2 regions of the Streptomyces sp. NPDC111606 genome follow, and region 1 is predicted to be linked to the other one. Evidence: riboswitches for the same ligand, from Rfam matches in the RefSeq annotation. Region 1 holds a riboswitch; the other holds the start of a gene.
What was found. Region 1 has a riboswitch for glycine ahead of gcvT (glycine cleavage system aminomethyltransferase GcvT). Riboswitches for the same ligand answer to the same signal wherever they lie in the genome.

Region 1 (5,971 bases):
TAGGCGCCCAGTACCTCGGGCCTTGTTCTGCCTGCGCGAGTGCGGGTGCGTGGTGGCTGGTCGCGCAGTTCCCCGCGCCCCTTTCAGGGGCGCTGCGCCCTGGGAACGTTCAATGGCCCCGCTGGTAGAAGGGGCGCACCTGCCGGCGCATCCAGGCGATCACCGGGTCCTCGGCCACGTCCAGCAGGACCAGGTTGACCGGCCACGGGACCGGGGTGCGGCCGAGGGCTCGGGCCAGCGCGTCCATGGGGGCGGCGCGCAAGTCGCCCTCCCAGAGGGAGAGTTCCACACCGATGAACATCACCGGGGTGGCCGTCTCGATCGACGCGAGGCAGCGGCGGGCCGTCGTGACCACGCCGGTCTCGGCGAACTCGGCGGCCGCCACCGCGAGGAAGTCGATCGGGTCGTCCTGCCAGTCGGGCTCGTAGAGCTTGACGCGGCCCCCGGACGTGAGGCCGTCCAGCGGGGTGCGGCCCACGCGGCACAGCTCGGCCACCGCCGCCGGGGGCAGCGGGACGCCGACCACGCCGTCGGGATTGACGGCGATGCCGACCTGCGGCGGCAGACCGCGGGCGAACTCCACCGCGGGGGCGATGGTGAACGACATGTGGGAGCCGACCACCTGGCGGAACTGTTCCTCGGAGCTGAAGACCGGCACGTACGCCTGGCCCTCGATCTCCACCGTGGGCAGGTCCAGCGGACCGGTGTCCCGGCCGCCGCCGCCGGGCAGGGGCACCCAGACGAAGCTGCGGCCCAGCACCTCGATGATCCGGCCGCCGGCCGAGGGGAGGCCGAGGGAGGCCGAGAGCACCTCCTCCAGTTCGTTGCCTGGCCACCCGCCGTGGGAGTGGAGGTGTGCCCCTGCCGGGAAGTCCGCGGGGAGTTCCGCCGGGATGTCCATCTACTTCTCAACCGCCTGCTGTGAACCGCTGCTGTGGCTCAAAAGGCTAGCGGGTGACCGCCTCGTACAGGTCCTCGGCCGGTCAGCCCGTGAACCCGATCCGGCGCAGTACGCCCGCCGCATCCCGGTCGATCAGCACCGCCGAGCCGCATCCCGGCGGCAGGTGGCCCTTCTCCACGGAGCGCAGCAGGTGGGCCGCGGCCCTGCGGTGGCGCAGGAAGGCGTACCGCGAGACGCCCCGGCCGCGCTCGCGCTGGCCCTCCAGGGCCGTGTCCGGGTCGACGTCGAGCAGCAGCAGGTGCAGGGTGCCGCCGCGGCGGCGGGCCTCGCGGGCCAGCCAGCCGCGCACCCAGGCCTGCGTGCCGCAGTCGTGCACGACGACGCCCTCGCCGGAGCGCACGGCGCGGCGCAGGCCGGCGTAGTGCGCGAGGCGGACCAGGGGGCGGTAGAAGGCGTAGGGCAGGAAGCCGGGCATGCGGGCGTCCCAGCGGTCCCGGGTGTCCTGGGAGTCGATGCGGGCGCCCGTCACCGTCCGCCGCATCAGCGTGGACTTGCCGCTGCCGGGCAGCCCCGTGATCACGACGAGGTCCTCGGGGGCGAAGAGCAGTGCGTGCGGGCTGTGGCCGGAGCGCTCGCGGAGGTCACGGACCACCGGTGCGACGCGCGTGCCCGGGGCCTCGACGGCCGGGGCCGCGGGCTGCTTGGGCAGCGCGACGCCCGACGTCGTGGCGTACGCCGTGGTGCGCTTCACCGTCATCGTCCTCCTCCGGTTCAGGATTCCCCATCCCCACTGAGCGTAAAGAGAAGGTAATGGATGATCTCCCGCATTTTCGTTCACTTACTGCCACAACCCCGTTACAGACGTGGCCTGCCGAAGACGGGCCGGGCGTGCAATGATGTCCGCGCCAACTGCATACCGGCCGTTCGAATCCGCGCGGGAGAGTTCCCAGCAGTTCATCGCTGGGGCGCCGAAGGAGCAAGTCCCTCCCTTGAATCTCTCAGGCCCCGTTACCGCGCGGGCGAGGCACATCTGAAAAGCGAGTCCCCCTCTTCGCCGAGAAGAGGCGTGGGCTCCACCCAAGGTGCAAGCCGTGACCCGGCCCTCAGCCGGTCATGGCGAACCTCTCAGGTTCCGATGACAGATGGGGAGGAACGACCTCGCCCGTCATGCCTTGGGAGAAGACCGTCCGATGAGCAGTACAGAAGAACTCCGTCACACCGCGCTCGATGCCCTGCATCGCACGCTCGGTGCGACGATGACCGACTTCGCCGGCTGGGACATGCCCCTGCGCTACGGCTCCGAGCGCGACGAGCACAACGCCGTGCGCACCAAGGCCGGCCTCTTCGACCTCTCCCACATGGGCGAGATCACCGTCACCGGCCCCGCCGCGGCGGCCTTCCTGAACCACGCCCTGGTCGGCAACATCGCCTCCGTCGGCGTGGGCCGCGCCCGCTACACCATGATCTGCCGGGCCGACGGCGGCATCCTGGACGACCTGATCGTCTACCGGCTCGCCGAGACCGAGTACATGGTCGTCGCCAACGCCTCCAACGCCCAGGTCGTGCTGGACGCGCTGACCGAGCGGGTCACCGGCTTCGACGCCGAGGTCCGTGACGACCGGGACGCGTACGCCCTGCTCGCCGTGCAGGGTCCGGAGTCCTCCGGCATCCTCAAGTCGCTCACGGACGCCGACCTGGACGGCCTGAAGTACTACGCCGGTCTGCCCGGCACCGTCGCCGGTGTCCCCGCCCTCATCGCCCGCACCGGCTACACCGGCGAGGACGGCTTCGAGCTGTTCGTGAAGCCGGAGCACGCCGTCGAGGTGTGGCAGGCGCTGACCAAGGCGGGCGAGGGCGTCGGCCTGATCCCGTGCGGTCTGTCCTGCCGGGACACCCTGCGGCTGGAGGCGGGCATGCCGCTGTACGGCCACGAGCTGTCGACCTCCCTCACGCCCTTCGACGCCGGGCTCGGCCGGGTGGTGAAGTTCGAGAAGGAGGGCGACTTCGTCGGGCGCGAGGCGCTCACCGAGGCCGCCGACCGTGCCTCGCAGAACCCGCCGCGCGTCCTGGTCGGCCTGATCGCCGAGGGGCGTCGCGTCCCGCGCGCCGGGTACCCGGTCGTCGCCGGCGGCGAGGTGATCGGCGAGGTCACCTCCGGTGCGCCCTCCCCCACGCTGGGCAAGCCCATCGCGATGGCGTACGTCGACGCCGCGCACTCGGCGCCGGGCACGGCCGGGGTCGGCGTGGACATCCGCGGCAGCCACGAGCCGTACGAGGTCGTGGCGCTGCCCTTCTACAAGCGGCAGAAGTAACTCCAGAAGTAGAGACTGGCAGCGGCCCCTGCGTGAGCCTGCGCACATTTGTGCTGCTCACGCACGTTTCCAGCAGTCCCCCCTTCCTCACCACTCCCGCGCGTACAGGAGAATTCAGGCCATGAGCAACCCCCAGCAGCTGCGCTACAGCAAGGAGCACGAGTGGCTGTCGACCGCCGAGGACGGCGTCTCGACGGTCGGCATCACCGAGTTCGCGGCCAACGCGCTCGGCGATGTCGTCTACGCCCAGCTCCCCGAGGTCGGCTCGACCGTGACCGCGGGTGACACCTGCGGCGAGCTGGAGTCGACCAAGTCCGTGTCGGACCTGTACTCCCCGGTCACCGGTGAGATCACCGAGATCAACGAGGACGTGGTGAACGACCCGGCGCTCGTGAACTCGGCCCCCTTCGAGGGCGGCTGGCTGTTCAAGGTACGCATCACGGAGGAGCCGGCCGACCTGCTCTCCGCCGACGAGTACGTCGCCCACACCGCCGGCTGAGGAGTTACACCCCCTTATGTCTGACAAGTCGCTTCTGAACACGCCCCTGCACGAGCTCGACCCGGCGATCGCCGCCGCGCTCGACGCCGAGCTGGAGCGCCAGCAGTCCACCCTGGAGATGATCGCCTCCGAGAACTTCGCGCCGGTCGCGGTCATGGAGGCACAGGGCTCGGTCGCCACGAACAAGTACGCCGAGGGCTACCCGGGCCGCCGCTACTACGGCGGCTGCGAGCACGTCGACGTCGCCGAGCAGATCGCCATCGACCGGGTCAAGGAGCTGTTCGGCGCCGAGTACGCCAACGTCCAGCCCCACTCGGGCGCCTCCGCCAACCAGGCCGCCCTGTTCGCGCTGGCCCAGCCCGGCGACACCATCCTGGGCCTGGACCTGGCCCACGGCGGCCACCTCACGCACGGGATGCGGCTGAACTTCTCGGGCAAGCAGTTCAAGGTGGTCCCGTACCACGTGGACACCGAGACCGGCCTGGTCGACATGGCCGAGGTCGAGCGGCTCGCCAAGGAGCACCGCCCGAAGGTGATCATCGCCGGCTGGTCGGCGTACCCGCGGAAGCTGGACTTCGCCGAGTTCCGCCGGATCGCCGACGAGGTCGAGGCGTACCTGTGGGTCGACATGGCGCACTTCGCCGGTCTGGTCGCGGCGGGCCTGCACCCGAACCCGGTCGAGCACGCGGACGTGGTCACCTCCACGACGCACAAGACGCTGGGCGGCCCGCGCGGCGGCATCATCCTGGCGAAGAAGGACTTCGCGAAGAAGCTGAACTCGTCCGTCTTCCCGGGCTTCCAGGGTGGTCCCCTGGAGCACGTGATCGCGGCCAAGGCGGTCTCCTTCAAGGTCGCCGCGAGCGAGGACTTCAAGGAGCGCCAGCGCCGTACGGTCGAGGGTGCGCGGATCCTCGCCGACCGTCTGACCGCCGCCGACGCCCGCGAGGCCGGTGTGAACGTGCTGTCCGGCGGCACCGACGTGCACCTGATCCTCGTGGATCTGCGCGAGTCGGAGCTGGACGGCCAGCAGGCCGAGGACCGCCTCCACGAGGTCGGCATCACGGTCAACCGCAACGCCGTCCCGAACGACCCGCGCCCGCCGATGGTGACCTCGGGTCTGCGGATCGGTACGCCGGCGCTGGCGACCCGCGGTTTCACGGCCGAGGACTTCGCCGAGGTCGCGGACGTGATCGCCGCGGCGCTGAAGCCGTCCTACGACGCGGACGCGCTGAAGGCCCGGGTCAAGGCGCTCGCGGACAAGCACCCGCTGTACCCCGGTCTCAACAAGTAGTTCCTTTTTGTGGGGTGTCCCGCACACTCGTAGGTGAGCGGGACACCCCACCCCCCTGTTCCACCCCGTATTGAGGAGTCCCCCGTGGCCATCTCGGTCTTCGACCTGTTCTCGATCGGCATCGGCCCGTCCAGCTCCCACACGGTCGGCCCGATGCGCGCGGCACGCATGTTCGCCCGCCGTCTGCGCAACGAGGGTCTGGTGGACTCCGTCGCGTCCGTACGGTCCGAGCTGTACGGCTCCCTGGGCGCGACCGGCCACGGACACGGCACCCCGAAGGCGGTGCTGCTCGGCCTGGAGGACGCCTCGCCGCGCACGGTGGACGTGGAGAGCGCCGACGAGCGGGTGGAGGCGATCAAGAGTGAGGGCCGGCTGCGGCTGCTCGGTGAGCGCGACATCCCGTTCTCCTTCGACAAGGACCTGGTCCTGCACCGCCGTAAGACGCTGCCGTACCACGCGAACGGCATGACGCTGTGGGCGTACGACGCGTCCGGCGGGGAGCTGCTCTCCAAGACGTACTACTCGGTGGGCGGCGGCTTCGTCGTCGACGAGGAGGCGGTCGGCGCGGACCGCATCAAGCTGGACGACACGGTCCTGAAGTACCCCTTCCGCACGGGCGACGAGCTGCTGCGCCTGACGCAGGAGACGGGTCTGTCGATCTCCGCGCTGATGCTGGAGAACGAGCGGGCCTGGCGCACGGAGGAGGAGATCCGCACGGGCCTGCTGGAGATCTGGCAGGTGATGCGGGAATGCGTCTCGCGGGGGATGTCGCGGGAGGGCATCCTGCCGGGCGGCCTGAAGGTGCGCCGCCGGGCCGCGAACACGGCCCGCAAGCTGCGCTCCGAGGGCGACCCGAAGGCGCTCGCCATGGAGTGGATCACGCTCTACGCGATGGCCGTGAACGAGGAGAACGCGGCGGGCGGCCGGGTCGTGACCGCCCCGACGAACGGCGCCGCCGGCATCATCCC
Region 2 (5,971 bases), on a different contig from region 1:
GTCGAACTCGCCAGGTCCGGCAGCGACGAGGAGGAGACCTCCTACACCTCGGCCCGCAATGCCTTCCCCGGCATCGTCACCGCGATCAAACTCGGCGACGTCGCGGCACAGGTGGAGATCCAGGCCGGCCCGCACCGACTGGTCTCCCTCCTGACCCGCGAGGCGGTCGAGGAACTGGGCCTGGAGGTCGGCATGGAGGCCACCGCCCGCGTGAAGTCGACGAACGTCCACATCGACCGCACGTAACCGGACACTCGACGTCGTTACGGTAGGGGCCGGAGTCCGCAAACCCACACAAATCCCCACCCACTCCCCCTCCCGCTCCCACCGTCTGCGAGGCGTCCCTCCATGAGCCTGAGCATCCGCAACCAACTCCCCGGCACGATCACCGCCATCACCCCCGGCGAGGTCATGGCCACCGTCAAGGTCCACCTCGACGCCGGTCAGGACCTCACCGCGGCGATCACCCTGGACGCCGTCGAGGACCTCGGCCTGGCCGAGGGAACCGGCGTGACCGCCCTCGTGAAGGCGACGGAGATCTCCCTCTCCACCGCACCGATCAGCGGGCTGTCCATCCGCAACCAGCTCCCCGGCACGGTCACCGGCATCGCCACCGGCGGCGCGATGGCCTCGGTGAAGATCGCCGTGGAGGGCGGTGTGCTGACAGCGGCCATCACCAGGGACGCCAGCAACGACCTTGCCCTGGCCCCCGGAATGTCCGTCGTCGCGCTGGTCAAGGCGACCGAGGTGGCACTCACGACCGCGTGACGCACGAGGGCTCCGCCCGACCGAACACGGCCGGAGCGGAGCCCTCGATCACCTATGCCGGTGCGTCAGCCCTCGTACGCGTCCATCGGCGGGCAGGAGCACACCAGGTTCCGGTCGCCGAAGGCCTGGTCGATCCGGCGCACCGGCGGCCAGTACTTGTCGGCGGCCGACACCCCGGCCGGGAACACGGCCTCCTCACGGCTGTACGCGTGCTCCCACTCACCGCCCAGCGCACCGGCGGTGTGCGGAGCGTTCCGCAGCGGGTTGTCGTCCGCGGGCCACTCACCCGACCCGACCTTCTCGATCTCCGCACGAATGGCGATCATCGTCTCGCAGAACCGGTCGAGTTCGTTCAGGTCCTCGGACTCGGTCGGCTCGATCATCAGCGTTCCGGCCACCGGGAACGACATCGTCGGCGCGTGGAAGCCGTAGTCGATGAGCCGCTTGGCCACGTCGTCGACGCTCACCCCGGTCGCCTTGGTCAGCGGCCGCAGATCGATGATGCACTCGTGCGCGACGAGCCCGCCCGGCCCGGTGTAGAGCACCGGGTAGTGCGGCTCCAGACGCTTGGCGATGTAGTTGGCGGACAGCACCGCCACCTGCGTGGCCCGCTTGAGCCCCTCGCCGCCCATGAGCCGTACGTACGACCACGAGATCGGCAGGATCCCGGCGGAACCCCAGGGCGCGGCCGAGATCGGGCCGACGCCCGTCTCCGGCCCGGCCGCGGGCTGCAGCGGGTGGTTCGGCAGATACGGCGCCAGGTGCCCACGGACACCGACCGGCCCGACGCCCGGACCGCCACCGCCGTGCGGAATGCAGAACGTCTTGTGCAGGTTCAGATGCGAGACGTCGCCACCGAAGTGGCCCGGCTTGGCAAGCCCCACAAGGGCGTTGAGGTTGGCGCCGTCGACGTACACCTGCCCGCCGGCCTCGTGCACCTGAGCGCAGATGTCGGCGACGTGCTCCTCGAACACCCCGTGCGTCGACGGGTACGTGATCATCAGCACGGACAACTCGTCCCGGTGCTTCTCGATCTTCGCCCGCAGATCCTCGACGTCGATCTCACCGTCGTCGGCGGTCTTCACGACGACGACCTTCATGCCGGCCATGACGGCGCTGGCGGCGTTGGTCCCATGAGCGGACGACGGAATCAGACAGACGGTCCGCTGCTCGTCCCCGTTGGCCCGGTGGTACCCGCGCACGGCAAGCAGCCCGGCCAGCTCGCCCTGCGACCCGGCGTTGGGCTGCAGCGACACCTTGTCGTAGCCGGTGACCTCGGCGAGACGTTCCTCCAGCTCGCGGATGAGTGTCAGATAGCCCTGCGCCTGCTCGGCGGGCGCGAAGGGGTGCAGCTGTCCGAACTCCGGCCAGGTGACCGGCTCCATCTCGGTCGTCGCGTTGAGCTTCATGGTGCAGGAGCCCAGCGGGATCATGCCGCGGTCGAGCGCGTAGTCGCGGTCGGCGAGCCTGCGCAGGTAGCGCAGCATCGCGGTCTCGGAACGGTGCTGGTGGAAGACGGGGTGCGTGAGGACCTCGTCGCTGCGCAGCAACCCGCCCGGAAGGCCGTCCTCGGCCCCCTCGTCCAGCGCCTCGACGTCAGCGTCGACCCCGAACGCCGTCCATACGGCGCCCAGTTGGGCCCGCGTGGTGGTCTCGTCGCAGGCGAGGGACACGTGGTCGGCGTCGACGAGGCGCAGGTTGACGCCGCTCTGCCGGGCGGCGGCGACAACTTCGGCGGCCTTCGCAGGCACCCGCACAGTCAGCGTGTCGAAGTAGGAACCGTGCACGACCTCGACCCCACCGGCGGTGAGGCCCGCGGCGAGGATGGCGGCGTACCGGTGAGTGCGCCGGGCGATACCGCGCAGCCCGTCGGGGCCGTGGTAAACGGCGTACATCCCGGCCATCACGGCGAGCAGCACCTGCGCCGTGCAGATGTTGCTGGTCGCCTTCTCCCGGCGAATGTGCTGCTCACGCGTCTGGAGAGCCAGCCGGTACGCCCTGTTCCCATCGACATCCACGGACACGCCCACGAGCCGCCCGGGCAGGCTGCGCGCGAACTTCTCGTGTACGGCCATGTAGCCGGCGTGCGGCCCTCCGAAGCCCATCGGCACACCGAACCGCTGCGTCGTCCCGACCGCGATGTCCGCCCCGAGCTCACCGGGGGACTTCAGCAGCGTGAGCGCGAGCAGATCGGCGGCGACGGTGACGAGGGCGCCGAGCTCATGAGCCTGCTCGATGACGGGCTTGATGTCCCGTACGACGCCGGAGGCACCCGGGTACTGCACCAGCACGCCGTTGATCTCACGCTCGGCGATCTCGGCCGGAATGCCGTCGCTGAGGTCGGCGACGACGATCTCCACGCCGGTGGGCTCGGCACGGGTCTCGATCACGGCGATGGTCTGCGGAAGCACATCCGCGTCGACCAGGAACAGCCCCTTCTTGTTCTTGCCCATCCGCAGCGACAGGGCCATGGCCTCGGCCGCCGCGGTCCCCTCGTCCAGCAGCGAGGCACCGGAGGTCGGCAGCCCGGTGAGGTCGGCGACCATGGTCTGGAAGTTCAGCAGGGCCTCGAGCCGCCCCTGCGAGATCTCGGGCTGATACGGCGTGTAGGCCGTGTACCAAGCCGGGTTCTCCATGACATTGCGCAGGATGACCGGCGGCGTGAAGGTCCCGTAGTAGCCGAGCCCGATCATCGAGTCCAGCACCTGGTTGCGATCGGCGAGCGACCGCAGCTCGGCGAGCACCTCGGCCTCGGTACGCGCGCCCGGCAGTTCGAGGGAGTCGGCGTTCTTGATCACATCCGGCACCGCGGCGGCGGTGAGCTCGTCGAGCGAGCCGTACCCGACCTGGGCGAGCATCTTGGCCCGAGCTTCATGATCAGGACCGATATGACGCTGCTCGAAGGGAATACCCTGCTCGAGCTCTGAGAGCGGAATGCGATGGGCGGTCATTGCGGAGGCCTCCTGGTCTGACACGACCTTCGAGGGGCACCACGGCGCGGGTACCCGGACGGCCTCCCCCTCTGTCATCTCAACCTGAGAGCTTCACCGGGTCACCACAAGGTGCCCGGCTTTCACCGTCGGTGAGAGCGGAGGCCATCGACACCCGCCCTGCTTTCCAGAGTGACCTCGTCCGTGCGGTACGTGTGCCTGAGAGATTCCGGGGAGGATTTGCTCCTTCGGCGCCTCCGGATGGTTCCCGGAGGACTCTCCCGCACGGGGTCAGCAGCCGCTAGCCAGACTACCAGCGGGGTCAACGCACGGTCCTTCGAGTGGCCGGGCTCACCAATGTGCCCTTTCGTAGTGCTTACGGATGAGTTGCGACCAAGTGGAGGGCCCGTGCAGACCGACATCGATCCGCGCAATCTGATCGGCCGCAAGGCCTTCGACCGCAACGGCACCAAGATCGGCACCATCGACGAGGTCTATCTCGACGACGCGACCGGAGTGCCGGAATGGGCGGCGATACGCACAGGCCTGTTCTCCAGGGACGCCTTCGTCCCCCTCGAGCCCAGCGATCTGGTCGAGGGCAGCCTCCACGTCCCCTTCGACCGCGCCCTCATCAAGGACGCCCCCGACTTCGGCGTGGGCCGCCACCTCTCCCCTGAACAGGAACTCCAGCTCTACCACCACTACGGCCTCGACGTAACCGCCCCACCCCCACCCCCCGACCGAGACTTCGGCAACCTGGCAACCACCGAAACCCCGGACGACAACGGCCCCCGCACATCCCACCCGCACTCCTGAAGACGCCCCCCTTCCACCGCCCATCCCCCAGCCCCCACAGTCACGCCCACCTCCGGCCCGCCCGCAGCTGACCCACCTGTCACCTCCGCGCGGCCGAGTTCCCTTGCCCAGCCGCACCCCATCGCACCGCAACGCCCGCGGCGCCGCCCACGCGGCACCCGACGACACACCTGGCCGCGGGCAGTCGTACCGCTGGAGCGGCACGGGCGGGCGCAGCGGCATCCCGCAAGCGCGGGCGAGCGACCCACCCCATACTGCAACCGCAACGCCGGGCGCCCGGAACCAACCGCACGTCCGGTTCCGCCCGCCCACGCCCTACCCAGGCACCACAGGCGGTGCCTCTCCCATGCCTCCGCCGCCCCTCTCCCGCCCCAGGTGACCGACCTCCACCTCTAAAACCCCACCAGGCCCAGTTCCCCCACCTCCCGCGTCTCCCCCGTCTCCCTCAGACACCCCAGGTCTCCCCCGCACCAACGGCAATGGCTCCGCCGCCTCCAGCCCCGGATCGTCAACCCGAAACGTCCGCACCCGCCCCGGCTCCGACGACTCAGGCGTCTCGAACCGCACCGTCACCCGCCCCAGCCCACTCCCCTGCACCCACCCGGGCCCGTACTCGACGTGCCGCACATCGTGCCCCGCAACCCACCGCCGCTCGACGGGCAGCGCAGCCTCCCGCTCCGCCATTGGCTCCTCGCGGTCGCCCTCTTCGCCGTGCTCGCCCCGCTCCCCCGCCACCTGCGCGAACAGATCCTCCTGCGTGTAGTCGGCCAGCCCGCTGACCCCGACTCCCAGCAGCCGCACCCCACCCGTCGTGTCCACGGAATCCAGCAGCCGCAGCGCAGCCTCCCGCACCAAACCCGGATCATCCGTCGGCCCCCGCAACGTCTCGGACCGGGTCAGCGTCGAGAAGTCGTACCGCCGTACCTTCAGCACGATGGTCCGCCCGGACAACCCGGCCCCCCGCAACCGTCGCACACAACGATCGGCCAGCCGCTGCACCTCGAGCCCCACCCGGACCCGGTCATGGATGTCCACGTCGTACGTGTCCTCGACGGACACCGACTTGGCCTCCCGCTCGGCCACCACGGGACGCTCGTCGAGCGCCAGCGCCATGGCGTACAGGGCATGCCCATGGGCCTTGCCCAGCAGCCGCACGAGCTCGTCCTCGCCCGCCTCGGCGATCTCGTCGACCGTGTGGATCCCGGCCCGCCGCAGATGATCCCCGGTCGCCGGCCCCACCCCCGGCAAGGTCCGCACCGACATCGGCGCGAGCAACGCCCGCTCCGTCCCCGGCTCGATCACCACCAGCCCGTCGGGCTTGGCCTCCTCCGAGGCGATCTTCGCCAGCATCTTGGAGGCGGCCAGGCCCACCGACCCCGCGAGCCCGGTGACGGCCCGTATGTCGGCGCGCAGCTTCACTCCCACCAGCCGCGCGGACTCTTCGTCCCAGGCGACTC

Region 2: it holds a riboswitch for glycine, as region 1 does, so the genes downstream of both, gcvP (aminomethyl-transferring glycine dehydrogenase) here and gcvT (glycine cleavage system aminomethyltransferase GcvT) in region 1, are expected to answer to the same signal.

The regions. Positions count from the first base shown of each region.
Region 1 is NZ_JBVKBY010000011.1:354,155-360,125, forward strand. Features, by position in the region: gene ACZ7M7_RS34545 (enhanced serine sensitivity protein SseB) at 110-901, opposite strand; gene ACZ7M7_RS34550 (AAA family ATPase) at 984-1,658, opposite strand; glycine riboswitch at 1,827-1,925, shown strand; glycine riboswitch at 1,926-2,053, shown strand; gene gcvT (glycine cleavage system aminomethyltransferase GcvT) at 2,092-3,213, shown strand; gene gcvH (glycine cleavage system protein GcvH) at 3,335-3,712, shown strand; gene glyA (serine hydroxymethyltransferase) at 3,729-5,003, shown strand; gene ACZ7M7_RS34570 (L-serine ammonia-lyase) at 5,088-5,971, shown strand, end outside.
Region 2 is NZ_JBVKBY010000005.1:625,533-631,503, forward strand. Features, by position in the region: gene ACZ7M7_RS21555 (TOBE domain-containing protein) at 1-246, shown strand, start outside; gene ACZ7M7_RS21560 (TOBE domain-containing protein) at 349-768, shown strand; gene gcvP (aminomethyl-transferring glycine dehydrogenase) at 834-3,719, opposite strand; glycine riboswitch at 3,896-3,992, opposite strand; gene ACZ7M7_RS21570 (PRC-barrel domain-containing protein) at 4,107-4,514, shown strand; gene ACZ7M7_RS21575 (DNA polymerase IV) at 4,830-5,971, opposite strand, start outside.